Regions from separate parts of the Arthrobacter sp. LjRoot14 genome, predicted to be linked through region 1. Evidence: predicted binding sites of a transcription regulator. Region 1 holds the regulator's gene; each other region holds the start of a gene.

Region 1 (4,859 bases):
GAAGTCGATGACCTCTTCCACCCGGCCCAGCAGGGACGGTTCCAGGTCCGCGTAGCTTCGGACTGCCCCGAGCAGCCTTTGCCAGCCCAGGCCGATGTCCTCCTTGGTCTCGTGGGGCCAGCCGAAGGCCGTCAGGATTCCGGTCTTCCAGTCCACGCCCCGCGGGATGACCGGCCACGCGTCAATGCCCAGTACGGCGGGCCGGATGGCCTGCCACACGTCCACGTAGGGGTGGCCCACGATCAGCACATTGCCGGCGGCGCCGGGGGACGCCATCACGGCATCGGCAATACGCGATTCCTTCGAGTCGGCAACCAGATGGTCCACCAGCACCCCCAGGCGGCGGCCCGGGCCCGGCCGGAAAGCGGCAACCGCCGCTGCGAGGTCGTCAATGCCGTGCAAGGGTTCGACGACGATGCCCTCCACCCGGAGGTCGTCGCCCCAGACTTTTTCCACGAGTTCGGCGTCGTGCTTGCCTTCCACCCAGATGCGGCTGGCCTTGGCGACCTGGGCGCGCCGGCCTTCTACCCGCACGGAACCGGACGCCGTCCTGCCGGATCCGGCAGAGGCTGTCTGCGGTCGCGGCGCCGGGGGCATCAGCCGGATCGGCAGGCCCTCCAGGAGGAACCCGTAGCCGAGCCTGAACGTGCGTGATTTGCCCCGCCGGTCCTCGAGGGCAACAACATGCATGCCGCCGGACTTCTCCACCCTGGTAACAGCGCCCACCCAGCCGGACTGCACGTCTTCCAGCACCATGCCGCGTTCGACCGGCACTTCGGGAAGTTCGGATTTCCGGGGCGCGGTGATGTCCTGCGGGCCCCAGTTCTGGTACGACATCGGATAGACACAGCCTTGCGCTAGAAAAAATGAACAGGAGAAGCGAAAACAGGGGGTCTGTGGGTTCACGGAACTGCACGTCCTGTCCCGCTCCCGGGTTTCGCCCGGAGCGGTACCAATGCTAACAACGCGGCGACTCATATTAGACTGGTTAGCACTTAGACATGTCGAGTGCTAACGGAGGACGGGACGTGCGTCCGGCGCAACGCCGGACCGCGGACCGGGAAAGCCGATCGGAGGTGGAGAATGAGCGAACCGCGCAAGCTTGAAGTATTGCGGGCCATCGTGGAGGACTACGTCCATTCCCGCGAACCTGTGGGCTCCAAGGCACTGGTGGAGAGGCACCACCTCGGAGTCTCCAGCGCCACCATCCGCAATGACATGGCGGCGCTGGAAGACGAGGGCCTGATCACGGCGCCGCACACCAGTGCCGGCAGGATCCCCACGGACAAGGGCTACCGGCTTTTCGTCGACCAGATATCCGCCGTCAAGCCGCTGTCGCAGGCCGAACGCCGCGCCATCCAGACGCTCCTGGAAGGGTCGGAGGACCTGGACGATGTCCTGGAGCGCACCGTGCGGCTGCTGTCGCAGCTGACCAACCAGGTGGCCGTGGTGCAGTATCCGCACCTCAGCCGCGCGATGGTGCGGCATATCGAGTTCGTGCTGCTGGCGCCGCGTCAGGTGCTGATCGTGCTGATTGCGGACACCGGCAAGGTGGAGCAGCGGGTTATCGACGTCGGCCAGGAGCTCGGCGATGAAGCCCTCGCCGGCCTTCGCGCGCGGTTCCTGAAGAGCCTGGCGGGGACACCCCTGAGCCTGCTACCGCAGGCGCTGCCCGCCGTCGTCGCCGGTTGTGAACCGTCACGCCGGCACGCCGCCCAGGCACTGGCCCGTGGCCTGGATGCCCTGGCCAGCAGCACCCGCGAGGAGCGGATGGTCATGGCCGGCACGGCGAACCTCGCGCGCTCCAACGTTGACTTTCCGCTGAGTATCGGCCCGGTCCTCGAAGCACTCGAGGAGCAGGTGGTCATGCTCCGCCTGCTCAGCGAAATGGCCCAGGACCCCCGCGGTGTCACTGTCAGCATCGGCAGGGAGAACCCTTACGACGGACTCGCGGAAGCTTCGGTGGTGGCCACAGGCTACGGCCCCGGTTCCAGCGCCAAGGTGGGCGTGCTCGGCCCGACCCGGATGGACTATCCCACCACCATGGCCGCGGTCCGTGCCGTGGCCCGCTACCTTTCCAGGATCCTTGGGCCGTGACCGGTCCTACATCAGCCAACCAGGCCTTCGTGTCCCGGTTTCCGGGGCGCAGCAGCACAACAGGCAGTACAACCAGGAAGAGATACGAACTTTGAGCAGCCACTACGACGTTCTTGGAGTCTCACCCGAAGCGACGGGCGAAGAGATCAAGAAGGCCTACCGAAAGCTTGCGCGCACCCTGCACCCGGATGTGAACCCCGGTGAGGATGCCTCGGACCGCTTCAAAGCTGTCACCCACGCCTACGAAGTCCTTTCCGACCCGCAAAAGCGCCGGGTCTACGACACCACCGGCAATGAGAACGGCACCGATAACGGCTTCGGCGGCGCCGGCTACTCCGGGCAGGGCTTTGCCTTCCAGGACATCTTCGACACCTTCTTCGGCGCCGGCGGTTCGTCCGGTCCGGCCTCGCGGGTCCGCCGCGGGCAGGACGCCCTGATCAGCGTCCGCATCGACCTTCGCGACGCTGTGTTCGGCGTCAACAAGAAGCTTGAGGTGGACACGGCCGTCACGTGCCCCACCTGCGAGGGATCCTGCTGCCAGCCCGGGGCCCACCCTGAGCGCTGCGACATCTGCGGCGGCAGCGGCCAGGTCCAGCGGGCCGTCCGCTCCATCCTGGGCCAGGTCATGACGGCCGCCCCCTGCGGCTCCTGCGAAGGCTTCGGAACCGTCATCAAGGATCCCTGCAACGAGTGCAACGGCCAGGGCCGCATCCGCAGCCGCCGTTCACTGACGGTCAAGGTTCCCGCCGGCGTGGCCACCGGAACCCGCATCCAGCTCGGCGGCCAGGGCGAGGCCGGTCCCGCCGGCGGCCCCTCCGGTGACCTCTACGTAGAGATCCGCGTCAATAATGACGCCACGTACGTGCGCGACGGCGACGACCTTCACGCGACCCTGCACATTCCCATGACCGCCGCTGCCCTTGGCACCGAGCTCAGCCTGGACACGTTCGACGGCCAGCAGGAAATAGACGTCAAGGCGGGCACCCAGTCCGGCGAAGTCATCACCCTGCGCGGGCTCGGCGTCACCCATCTCCGGGGCTACGGCCGCGGCGACCTGAAGGTCCACCTGCAGGTCGAAACCCCGGCGAAGCTGGATGCCGCGCAGGAAGACCTGCTCCGGCAGCTCGCCAAACTCCGGGGCGAGCAGTACACCGAGGGAAAACTCACCGCCAGCGGGGGAGTCTTCGCCAAGCTGCGGGACCGGTTCGGTAACCTGTAGCGGTGAGCAACCCGGTTTTTTTCGCAACCCCGGGAGCCCTGGACGAACAGGTTCCCGGTTCGCACTTTGTCCTCCAGGGTGCCGAGGCCCGGCACGCGGTCACCGTCAAGCGGATCGCTGTGGGGGAGTCTGTCGACATAGCCGACGGCGCGGGCAAGAGGCTCAGCGGCACCGTCGCGGCCGTCGGCCAGGGCGAACTGACAGTGGAGTGTTCGGTCCTCGAAACCGAGGAGCGTCCGGACCTCCGCCTGGTCCTCGTACAGGCGCTGGCCAAAGGCGACCGCGACGAACTGGCAGCTGAAACAGCTACTGAACTGGGGATCGATGCCGTCATCCCGTGGCAGTCTGAACGCTCCATAGTCCGCTGGAAAGGCGAGCGTGCCGCCAAGGCCCATGCCAAGTGGCAGTCGGTGGTGACCGCGGCGGCCAAGCAGGCGCGGCGGGCCTGGATCCCCGAGGTCCGTGCCGCCGTCGATGGCGCGGGGCTGCAGTCCGCTGTCGCCGCGGCGGACCTGGCGATCATCCTCCACGAGGATGCCGTCCGGCCGCTGCGCGCAGTGCTGGAGAAATGGCGCGACGGCGACGGCGACGGCAGGACGCCGGGTCCGGGGCCCCGCGAAATTCTCCTCATTGTTGGCCCGGAGGGCGGAATCAGTCCGCGGGAAGTCACCAAACTCTGCGGCGCCGGTGCCGTCACGGCCCTGCTGGGGCACCATGTGCTGAGGTCATCCACGGCAGGGCCGGCCGCCACAGTGCTCGCCAGCGACATCCTCGGACGCTGGTAGCGGCAGAGCTATTCGACCTTGAAGCCGCGGGTGTCCACGTTCATTTCCCGGTCCGGCTTGCCCGGATCGATCTGGGACACGCGGACTTCATAGTTCCCCGGTGCCAGGTTGACGTTCAGCGAGAAAAGCCCTGCTTGTGCCTGCTCGGCCGATGCCGTGACCTCGCCGCCCAAGTACGCCGTCTTATCGCTGCTGCCTTCAACCTTCAGGATCTTCCACCGGAGTTTTCCGCCGGGGACCGTGCTTCGTCCGGTGATCTTGACGCTGCCGTCAGCAACGCCCGCGCCTTCCTGCGGGTCGATGATCCAGACCGGGGCCACCATTCCTGCACTGCGGGGGGTGGGCGTGCCCAGCCGCACGTGGTTGAAGGCCAGGTAATCGGTGTGTCCGTCAACGAGGATGACAACCTGGATCTGCTGGCCCGAATCCACCAGCCCCGAGCTGGCACCGGCGGCCGTTGCCGTGTACACCAGCTGCTGGATGGCGCGTTTGGCCATGTCCTCGTCGAGGTTGCTGTTGAAGGCATCCGGTGAGACGTCTACCGTGATCACATTTTTTCCGGAGATCGAGGTGGCCAGCTTCTTCGGGTTCTGCCACGGGGTGAAGAAGTCGGGATCGAGGGGCTTGTCCGACATCATGGCGCGAAGTGCCCTGGTGACTGGATTTTCCTGTTCGGGGACGTCCCGGAACTCACGGTAGAGGAAGACGTTTTCGTTGCTGCGTCCGATCCAATACACCGGCGCCTTGTTGGAGGCCTG
Region 2 (4,859 bases), 1.7 Mb from region 1:
CAGGTTAGAAACCGCCCATGCCGCCCATACCGCCCATGTCGTCGCCGCCGCCCATGGCCGGAGCGTTCTTCTCCGGCTTGTCGGCCACAACAGCCTCGGTGGTGAGGAAGAGGCCCGCGATGGAAGCAGCGTTCTGCAGGGCAGAGCGCGTTACCTTGACGGGGTCGTTGATGCCGGCAGCCAGCAGGTCAACGTACTGTCCGGTTGCGGCGTTCAGGCCGTGACCTGCGGGCAGGCCGCGGACCTTGTCCACAACAACGCCCGGCTCGAGGCCGGCGTTGAATGCAATCTGCTTCAGCGGCGCGTCAATGGCAACGCGGACGATGTTGGCGCCCGTTGCTTCGTCGCCTTCGAGCTGCAGGTTGGCGAATGCCTTGGCGCCGGCCTGGATCAGGGCAACGCCACCACCGGCAACGATGCCTTCTTCAACGGCAGCCTTCGCGTTGCGGACAGCGTCCTCAATGCGGTGCTTGCGTTCCTTGAGCTCAACTTCGGTTGCGGCACCGGCCTTGATGACTGCAACGCCGCCGGCCAGCTTGGCCAGGCGCTCCTGCAGCTTCTCGCGGTCGTAGTCGGAATCGGAGTTTTCGATCTCGGAACGGATCTGGGAAACGCGGCCGGCGATCTGGTCGGCGTCGCCTGCACCTTCGACGATGGTGGTCTCATCCTTGGTGACAACAACCTTGCGTGCCTTGCCCAGGAGTTCGAGGCCGGCGGTCTCAAGCTTGAGGCCGACTTCCTCGGAGATGACCTGGCCACCGGTGAGGATGGCGATGTCAGCGAGCTGAGCCTTGCGGCGGTCGCCGAAGCCCGGAGCCTTGACGGCGACGGACTTGAAAGTGCCACGGATCTTGTTGACGATCAGGGTGGCCAGGGCTTCGCCCTCGATGTCTTCGGCGATGATCAGCAGCGGCTTGTTGGACTGCATGACCTTTTCGAGGACAGCAACCAGTTCCTTGACGTTGGAGATCTTGGAGTTGACGATCAGGATGTACGGGTCTTCGAGGACCGTTTCCTGGCGCTCAGCGTCGGTGACGAAGTAAGCGGAGATGTAGCCCTTGTCGAACCGCATGCCCTCGGTCAGCTCAAGCTCGAGTCCGAAGGTGTTGGACTCCTCGACGGTGATAACACCTTCCTTGCCGACCTTGTCCAGCGCCTCTGCGATCAGCGCGCCGATTTCATCGTCGCCGGCGGAAATCGATGCCGTAGCGGCGATCTCTTCCTTGGTTTCGATTTCCTTGGCGGACGCCAGCAGTTCGGCGGTGACGGCTTCAACAGCCTTCTCGATGCCGCGCTTCAGGGACAACGGATCAGCGCCGGCCGCGACGTTGCGCAGGCCTTCCTTGACCAGGGCCTGTGCGAGCACGGTCGCCGTGGTGGTGCCGTCGCCAGCGACGTCATCCGTCTTCTTGGCAACTTCCTTGACCAGCTCGGCGCCGATCTTCTCGTAGGGATCGTCCAGCTCGATCTCCTTGGCGATGGAAACACCATCGTTGGTGATCGTGGGGGCGCCCCACTTCTTTTCGAGGACGACGTTGCGTCCACGCGGGCCGAGGGTGACCTTGACGGCGTCGGCGAGGATGTTCAGGCCCCGCTCAAGACCGCGGCGTGCCTCTTCATCAAATGCAATGATCTTGGCCATAACGGCAGTAGTCCTTTCGGGACAGTCGTTAAGAATGAACCTTCACTGCGGTGCCCGCGACGGACGATCCTTCACCGACGGCCTCTGTATGCCGCGCGGATGGGATCTCACCCCAGCAAGGTGTTTCTTTCGCTCCTTGTCCTTCCCGCTCTCTCCGCAGCCGGCCGGAACCGGGCGTTGATTTAGCAGTCAGTCCGTGGGAGTGCTAAATCAATAATTAGCACTCCCCCGGGGAGAGTGCAAGCAGGGATTGCGCCGAAAGGCCCTCCTGCGGCCCGCACTACGCTAGGAGCGATCAGCTGCCCGCCCGGGCGGCAGTTTCGCTTCCACTCATCCGGGCGGTGTTATCCGCGGCGTAAGTGAACACCATGTAGTTGGCGGTGGTGACGTCTCCGTTGGAATCAAAGCCGATGGGCCCCGATTCGCCGTCGTAATCCACCGGCCTACCGGCCTTGATGGCATCCCCGCATTCTTTGTAGCTCCTGCAGGGTTGAACCGCTTCCGCGCCTTGCTGCCCGGAAACCGACATCAGCTTCGCCGCGATGGATGATCCGGCGTCGTCCTGGGCAGCGGCCGCGGCGATGGCGGCCAGGTTCACGGCGTCGTAAGTTTCCGCTGCGAACGTCATGTCCTTGAGCCCGGGATCAACGGCTACCAGTTCCCCTTGGAAGTGCGCCGAAGGGAAGATACCGGGCAGGATCCCGCGCGCGCCCTCGAGTGCTTTGGACCCGAGGGCGGAGCCGTACTGGTTGATGGCGCCGTCGCTGAGAATCAGCTTGCTGCCTGCCATCCCCGCGTTGTTGAGCTCCGCGATTGCGCCCTGGGCGCCGGCCCGGGCCACCAGAATGACTGAATCCGGACCCGCTGCCTTGGCGGAAGCTGCCGCCTGTTGCGCTTGGCCGGCAGTGAAGGCGGCCTCAGCCACCGTTCCAAGGCCGGCAGCTTTCGCTGCCGCGGCAACGGCCACAGAGACATCCTTGCCGTACATCCCGTCCTCGTGGAGGATCGCTATTGTCCGGGCGCCGCTGTCCTTGGCCAATTTCACCAGCACGGGCGCTTGGGCCGTGTCTGCCGCTGACGTACGGAAGTAATATCCGCCGCTCCTGTAACGCGTGAGGCCGTGCGCGGCATTCGCCGGAGAGATGATGGCCACCTTGGCCCGCGACAGGACATCAATTGCCCCCGGGGCGCGGCTCGAATCCGTGGGACCGATGACGACATCCGCCCCTGCGGCCACCAGTTCCTTGGCCTGTGAGGCGGTGTCCTCGCTGTTTTTTTCAGGCAGCAGTTGTACCGGCCGGCCTTTGTGGCCCCCCGCGGCATTGACCTCCTGAACCGCCAGCTTGGCCGCGGCGAGTTGCGAGGCGTTGAGGAAGGACTGCTTCCCCGTGTTGTCCAGCAGCAGGCCTATCCGCAAGGTGCCATCGCCGCCGGCGTCGACTGCATCAACACGGGCGTTGCCGGCCTGGCCGGAGCAACCGGCCAGCAGGAGCGCCGTTCCCGCCGCAAGAACCGCTGCTGCGGTGAACCGCGGCCGCGCGGGTCCGAACCGGGCGGGGCTGCCTGTGCCATGCATTGCCGCGGCGGATGGCATCAGGCCGTCCGGACGTTCTCTGCCTGGGGACCCTTCTCGCCTTCTCCTACCTCGAACTGCACCCGTTGCCCTTCGTCCAGAGCCCGGTAGCCTTCCCCCTCGATGGCCGACCAGTGGACGAAGACATCGTCTCCGGAGTCGTCAACAGTGATGAAGCCATAGCCTTTTTCGGCGTTGAACCATTTAACGGTTCCCAATGCCATGTTGCCCACACTTTCCGGTTGCTCTGTGTCCGGCCCACCTCACTGTGCGCCGTCGGGACGGTCCGCATTGCGACGCGGCACCCGGAATCACTTTAGCCATTGCCATTTGCCGGGGGCAGGACCAGGCCCTGCGAGCCCCCAATAGTTATTCAGGCGTAACCGAAATTCCTTACTGGAAGCCGGGCCCGAGAACCACAACCACCGGCAACTGGAACTCGGCAGAGTCCACCAGCGACGTGATATTCAGGAGTTCCCCCAGAGCCTCCGCGTTCGCTTTCTGCGAGGCCCCGCTGTAGTAGATGACGGAGGACTGCTGCGGCATTCCGCCCCAGTTCCCCACGGGTCCCAGCGTCCAGCCGTCACCGGCGACGATACTGCTCACGCGGCCGGCAAGTCCCGCGGTGGTGGTCCCGTTGTAGACCGCCACGGCCTGGGTTTTATCAACAGCCGGCGCATCGGCGGAAGGAACCGCGGAGGGTGAGCTGCTGGCAGCGGGCGTCTCGCTGGCGGAAGGAGCCGCGCTCGGCTCGGAACCGGCCTCAGCGCCAGGAGACGCGGTGCCTTGCGGCGCCTCGGCGGAAGGGGATGCGGAGGGGCTGACCAGGGCGGACCCCGCCGCCATCAGCGGGCTGCCGGCAGGAGCAAATCCGAGCTTGGGAAGGAACAGGAAGGCCACCAGTCCAATGGCCAGCGCCGCCACGCCGACGGTCAGGATTGGTCCCAGCCGGCGCCTGGGAGCCCCGGAGGCGACCCTATGGACACCCTGTCGCGAGGAGGCCTCAGGGACCCTGTCGAATTCATCCCGAGCATATTTGGTCATGGTAAAACGATGTCCTTGTTGGTTCTTGCTGATTGCCCGGCCCCGACGTCTAAGCGTCAGAGCCCAATCGGCGCGCCGTGCGTGCCCGTTGGCGTGACGTACGTAGTCTACGCAATCTCTTCACGAGCATGGGGTCGTGCGCCAGGGCGTCCTCGGTGTCAATCAGCGTGTTGAGGATCTGGTAGTAGTGCGTGGCGGAGAGGTCGAACAGCTCTCGAATGGCTTGTTCCTTGGCCCCTGCGTACTTCCACCACTGCCGTTCGAGGGCCAGCATCTGTTGGTCCCGCTCACTCAGCCGTGAGCCCGGCTGCGGAGCCGGCGTAAGGTCTGCACCGGACACGGTTTCGCTGCCGGTGTCCGCAAGTGACAGGTCATCGCGCACTGGTTCGGCCACGGCAAAATCCTCCACTTGATCCGGTCAAAGTCTCTTTCCATGGTACGGGCGAATAACACGCCTGTCATTTACGCAGTATGACGCGGCGGAGGGGAGGCAGGTAACAGCAAGGTACGCCCGCACAAAAGCCAGTGGCGCCCGGCCGCCCGCCGGCCTCTTGGAGCCCAGCACTGCGAGAATGGACTCGTGTTTGATTCTGAAGCCTT
Region 3 (4,859 bases), 720 kb from region 1:
GTGTTCATCAGATGCATGCCGATCCACCCGGCGCAGCGCGCCGCACCCGGCACGTCGCCGACAACGAGGTACTCCTCGTGCGCGCGGGTGAGGTTGTCGATTCCCGTGTCGGTTTTGCCCGTCAGGATTTCCACTGTGGCCAGGCGTTCGAGATCGGGCGCTGTAAGCGCGCCACGCCGGTCGGCGTCATGGAACTGTTCGATGGCCTCGGTCCAGCGATGCCCCTCGAAGGCGGAACGGCCCCGGTCAAGACCGGCTTCAGACGTTGCCATGATGCCTCCCCGCGGATCCGGCGGCCCTGTGGCCGGGCCCGTCCCTGAGCGCCCACGGTTGCTCTAAGCGCCACGGTACGCCGGGGATGCCGGGGGCACAAGCACCTGCAAAGGGCCGGGGAACGGCATGCAGGAGGGCACCAAAAAGCCGGCCCGGCGCGGATGGTTTCTGGAAACCGTCCGGCCGGGCCGGCCTTTGTGGCGCTGGCTGGAAGCTAGTGCTTGTGGCCTGCGTGCTCGTCATCGTCGGCCGGCTTCTCAACAACGAGGGTCTCGGTGGTGAGAACCAGCGCTGCGATGGAAGCGGCGTTACGGAGAGCTGCGCGCGTCACCTTGACGGGGTCAATGACACCGGCAGCGATGAGGTCTTCATATTCGCCGGTCTTGGCGTTGAAGCCCTGGTTGACTGCAGACTCGGCAACCTTGGCGGTCACCACGTAGCCGTCGAAACCGGCGTTCTGGGCGATCCAGCGCAGCGGCTGGACGAGTGCGCGGCGCACGATGCCCACAGCCGAGGCTGCGTCGCCTTCGAGGGCGGTGACTGCAGGGTCCTCGTCCAGTGCCTTCAGGGCGTGGATGAGGGCCGAGCCGCCACCGGCAACGATGCCTTCTTCAAGGGCAGCGCGGGTCGAGGATACTGCATCCTCGATGCGGTGCTTCTTTTCCTTCAGCTCCACCTCGGTGGCTGCGCCAACCTTGATGACACCAATGCCGCCGGCCAGCTTGGCCAGGCGTTCCTGGAGCTTTTCCTTGTCCCAGTCGGAGTCGGTGCGGGTGAGCTCTGCGCGCAGCTGGGCAACGCGTGCCGCTACGTCCTCGGCCGTGCCGGCGCCGTCAACAATGGTGGTGTTGTCCTTGGTCACCGTGATGCGGCGGGCCGTGCCCAGCACCTCGAGGCCAACGGAATCAAGGCTGAGGCCGAGTTCCGGGGAGACAACCTGTGCACCGGTCAGGGTGGCGATGTCCTGCAGCATGGCCTTGCGGCGGTCGCCGAAGCCCGGAGCCTTGACGGCCACGACGTTCAGGGTGCCACGGATGCGGTTGACGATCAGCGTGGACAGGGCCTCGCCCTCGACGTCCTCGGCAATGATGAACAGCGGCTTGGAGCTCTGCAGCGCCTTCTCCAGGAGGGGCAGGAATTCCTGCACCGAGGAGATCTTGCCCTGGTTGATCAGGATGAGGGCGTCTTCGAGCACTGCTTCCTGGCGTTCCGCGTCAGTGACGAAGTACGGGGACAGGTAGCCCTTGTCGAACTGCATGCCCTCGGTGAGGACCAGCTCGGTCTGCGTGGTGGAGGACTCCTCGATGGTGATCACACCATCCTTGCCGACCTTGCCGAAAGCCTCGGCCAGCAGCTCGCCGATCTCATCGCTCTGGGCGGAGATGGCTGCAACGTTCGCAACCTGGGAGCCTTCGACCGGACGGGCGTTCTCCAGCAGGCGGGCGGCAACGGCTTCGACGGAAACTTCGATGCCGCGCTTGATCTGGCCCGGGGCGGCGCCAGCCGCCACGTTGCGCAGGCCTTCCTTGACCAGTGCCTGGGCCAGCACAGTGGCGGTGGTGGTGCCGTCGCCGGCAACATCGTTGGTCTTGGTGGCGACTTCCTTGGCCAGCTGAGCGCCAAGGTTTTCGTAGGGGTCGTCCAGTTCGACTTCACGGGCGATGGTCACGCCGTCGTTCGTGATGGTGGGAGCGCCCCACTTCTTGTCCAGCACGACGTTGCGGCCGCGCGGACCAAGCGTCACCTTGACCGTGTTGGCGAGCTTGTCAATGCCGGCTTCAAGCGACCGGCGGGCAGCGTCGTTAAACGCAAGCTGCTTTGCCATGGTTTTGTCCTTTCAAGACAGAAACCCCGCGCCGCTGACCTGTCAGACATGAATCAGACGGATCGGCTGCGCGGGGGTCCAAGAGTTACTTTACGACGATCGCCAGAACGTCGCGGGCGGACAGCACGAGGTACTCGGTGCCGCCGGTCTTGACTTCGGTTCCGCCGTACTTGGAGTAGATAACGACGTCGCCAACGGCTACGTCGACGGGAACGCGGTTGCCATCTTCAAAGCGGCCGGGGCCGACTGCAACAACTTCGCCTTCCTGCGGCTTCTCCTGCGCGGAGTCCGGGATAACCAGGCCGGAAGCCGTGGTCTGCTCTGCTTCGAGCGGGCGGACAACAATACGATCCTCAAGAGGCTTAATAGAGACCGACACTCGGACCTCTCCTTTACGTCAGCAAATTTATGGACTGGAAAACTGTTGCGCCTGCGCATGCAAACCGTCGTCGCGGTGCCGGCAGCAGCGTGGCTGGCAGTTCTTCATGTGTTAGCACCCTCCTAGGGAGAGTGCTAATGATGACTCTATGTAAGTGGTTAGCACTCGGTCAAGGCGAGTGCCAGAATTTCGTCCCGGGTGAACGGCTAGCGCCCTGCCAGGTCCTCAAAGTCGACGTCGTCGCCGTCGTCCGTGTCGTCGTCGTTCGTAACGTTGCGGTTCCGGTACAGCACGACGGCGGCGGCGAGCGCCGTAACCACCGAGGCAATGAGGAACACGAGGCCGCCCGTGCGGACGGCAGCATAGGACTCGCGGATTTCCCGGGCCTCGTCGGTGGCGTCCTGGATGTTCTTGCCGCCCACCGAGTACACCGTTGCGTTGAAGGAATCCAGGAAGAAGATGATGACCAGGAGTGCCAGGCAGACCACGGCGATGGCGGAACCGGCGATCAGCGCAGTCCGGGCATATTTGGCAAGTCCAGTGTGCTGCGGGCGGTCATTGCCCTGATCATCGACGGGTGGCTGCTGCACTGCGCTGTCTTCCATGCCTCCAACCCTAGCCGCACCGCGGGTGCAGGGCTCCTCGATTAGGCTTGATGACATGGCTGACGCACTGCAGGACCTGATCGCCCCGCTCCTGACCAGCGAAGGCTGGGAGCTGCTGGCGTCGCTGGGGCCCTACCGGGAGGACGAAGCGTTCCGGCTCAACGAGTCGCTCCGAAAGGCCGGCCACTCCCCCGCGCTGGTGTCCGCCGTCCTCACCCAGTCCAGGCTGCGGACCAAGGCCGAGGCCAAATTCGGCGAATTCGCCCGGCAGATGATCTTCACGCCGGCCGGGCTGGAGCAGGCCACCCGCCTCAACGTCGCCGCCCGGCACGCAGAACGGTTCGCGGCCGCCGGAATCGAACATGTGGCCGATCTCGGCTGCGGGCTGGGTGCCGATTCCATGGCCCTGGCCTCCATGGACATCCGGGTGACCGCCGTGGAAATGGACGAGACCACGGCGGCCTGCGCCACCATGAACCTGATTCCTTTCCCGCACGCCAGTGTGGTCCACTCCGATGCGACCTCCGTCCCGCTCGAGGGAGTGGGCGGCGTCTGGCTGGATCCGGCCAGACGCACCACCTCGACCTCGGGCACGCGGCGGATCTGGGATCCGGAGGAATTCTCCCCGCCGCTGTCCTTCGTGGAATCCCTTGCTGAGTCCGGGCGGGCCGTGGGCGTAAAGATGGGGCCGGGCATTCCGCATGACTCTGTGCCGGCCGGCTGCGAAGCGCAGTGGGTGTCCGTGGGCGGCGACGTCACCGAGGTGACGCTGTGGTTCAACGCGGTCAGCCGGCCCGGCATCCGGCGGGCGGCGCTGCTGCTGGGCCCGCAGGGCGCGGCGGAAATCACCAGCGGGGAAGAGTTCGACGGCGGCCCGGTGGCGCCCGTGGGTCCGGTGGAGGGGTACTTGTACGAGCCGGACGGGGCCGTCATCCGGGCCGGGCTCGTGGCTGATGTCGCGGCGCGGCTGGGCGGCCACCTCCTGGATGAGCACATTGCCTACATCTGTGCCCCGGAACTCGTGGACACCCCGTTTGCCAGGGCCTACAAAGTCCTTGAGGTCATGCCGTTCAACGTCAAGGCCCTCAAGGCCTGGGTGAAGCAGAACAACATCGGCGTACTGGACATCAAGAAGCGTGGCACATCCGTCACCCCGGAGGAACTCCGCAAGCAGCTTTTCGCGGGAGGCAAGAACGGCGGCAAAGGTTCGAAGGGCAAAAAGACAGCCACCCTGGTCCTCACCAGGATCGGCGAGGACAGGGTGGCCATCTCGGTGGAGCCGGTACAGCCCCGGATCTAACTGCGGACCGAAGCGACCGGGCCCCAAGGTACCGGGCCCTAAGCTACTGGGCCCGCATGAACTCTTCTGCCTCCCGGACCTGCTCGTCGGTGGGCCGGACGCCGGTGTAGAGCACAAACTGCTCCAGGGCCTGAATGGTGGCGACTTCCGCGCCGGTGATCACGGTCTTGCCGGCGGCGCGGGCCGCCTTGATGAGCGGCGTCTCAGCGGGCAGCGCGACGACGTCGAACACCACCTTCGCGGCGTCCACTGCCTCCTGCGGGAAGGACAGCGAGTCGGCATCCGGCCCTCCCGCCATGCCGACGGGCGTGACGTTGATGATCATGTCCGCCGTTCCGCCCGCATCCGCTGCCGGCAGCTCGGGGATCCAGGCGAAGCCGTAGAGGTCCGCCAGCGGCTTACCGGACGCCTCATTCCGGGCGACGATGGTGACGTCCGTGAATCCCGCGTCACGGAGGGCGGCGGCGGTGGCTTTGG

Evidence for each region. Region 1 encodes HrcA, which represses chaperone genes, less so after heat shock. Its sites were predicted from a motif close to TTNGCACTCGNNNNNNNCGAGTGCNAA; they were not measured.
Region 2: the regulator HrcA is predicted to act here: its motif matches at 1,825-1,851, upstream of groL (chaperonin GroEL).
Region 3: the regulator HrcA is predicted to act here: its motif matches at 2,636-2,662, upstream of groES (co-chaperone GroES).

The regions. Positions count from the first base shown of each region.
Region 1 is NZ_CAXURL020000001.1:2,607,201-2,612,059, reverse strand. It holds gene ACSQ12_RS11670 (DUF3097 domain-containing protein) at 1-837, opposite strand, end outside; gene hrcA (heat-inducible transcriptional repressor HrcA) at 1,084-2,097, shown strand; gene dnaJ (molecular chaperone DnaJ) at 2,189-3,316, shown strand; gene ACSQ12_RS11655 (16S rRNA (uracil(1498)-N(3))-methyltransferase) at 3,319-4,101, shown strand; gene ACSQ12_RS11650 (GerMN domain-containing protein) at 4,110-4,859, opposite strand, start outside.
Region 2 is NZ_CAXURL020000001.1:870,451-875,309, reverse strand. It holds gene groL (chaperonin GroEL) at 5-1,642, opposite strand; gene ACSQ12_RS04125 (ABC transporter substrate-binding protein) at 1,938-3,236, opposite strand; gene ACSQ12_RS04120 (cold-shock protein) at 3,236-3,439, opposite strand; gene ACSQ12_RS04115 (LytR C-terminal domain-containing protein) at 3,609-4,259, opposite strand; gene ACSQ12_RS04110 (DUF3263 domain-containing protein) at 4,309-4,599, opposite strand; gene ACSQ12_RS04105 (uracil-DNA glycosylase) at 4,840-4,859, shown strand, end outside.
Region 3 is NZ_CAXURL020000001.1:3,330,445-3,335,303, forward strand. It holds gene ACSQ12_RS14980 (LuxR C-terminal-related transcriptional regulator) at 1-272, opposite strand, end outside; gene groL (chaperonin GroEL) at 488-2,098, opposite strand; gene groES (co-chaperone GroES) at 2,184-2,477, opposite strand; gene ACSQ12_RS14995 (hypothetical protein) at 2,684-3,082, opposite strand; gene ACSQ12_RS15000 (THUMP-like domain-containing protein) at 3,138-4,382, shown strand; gene ACSQ12_RS15005 (shikimate 5-dehydrogenase) at 4,426-4,859, opposite strand, start outside.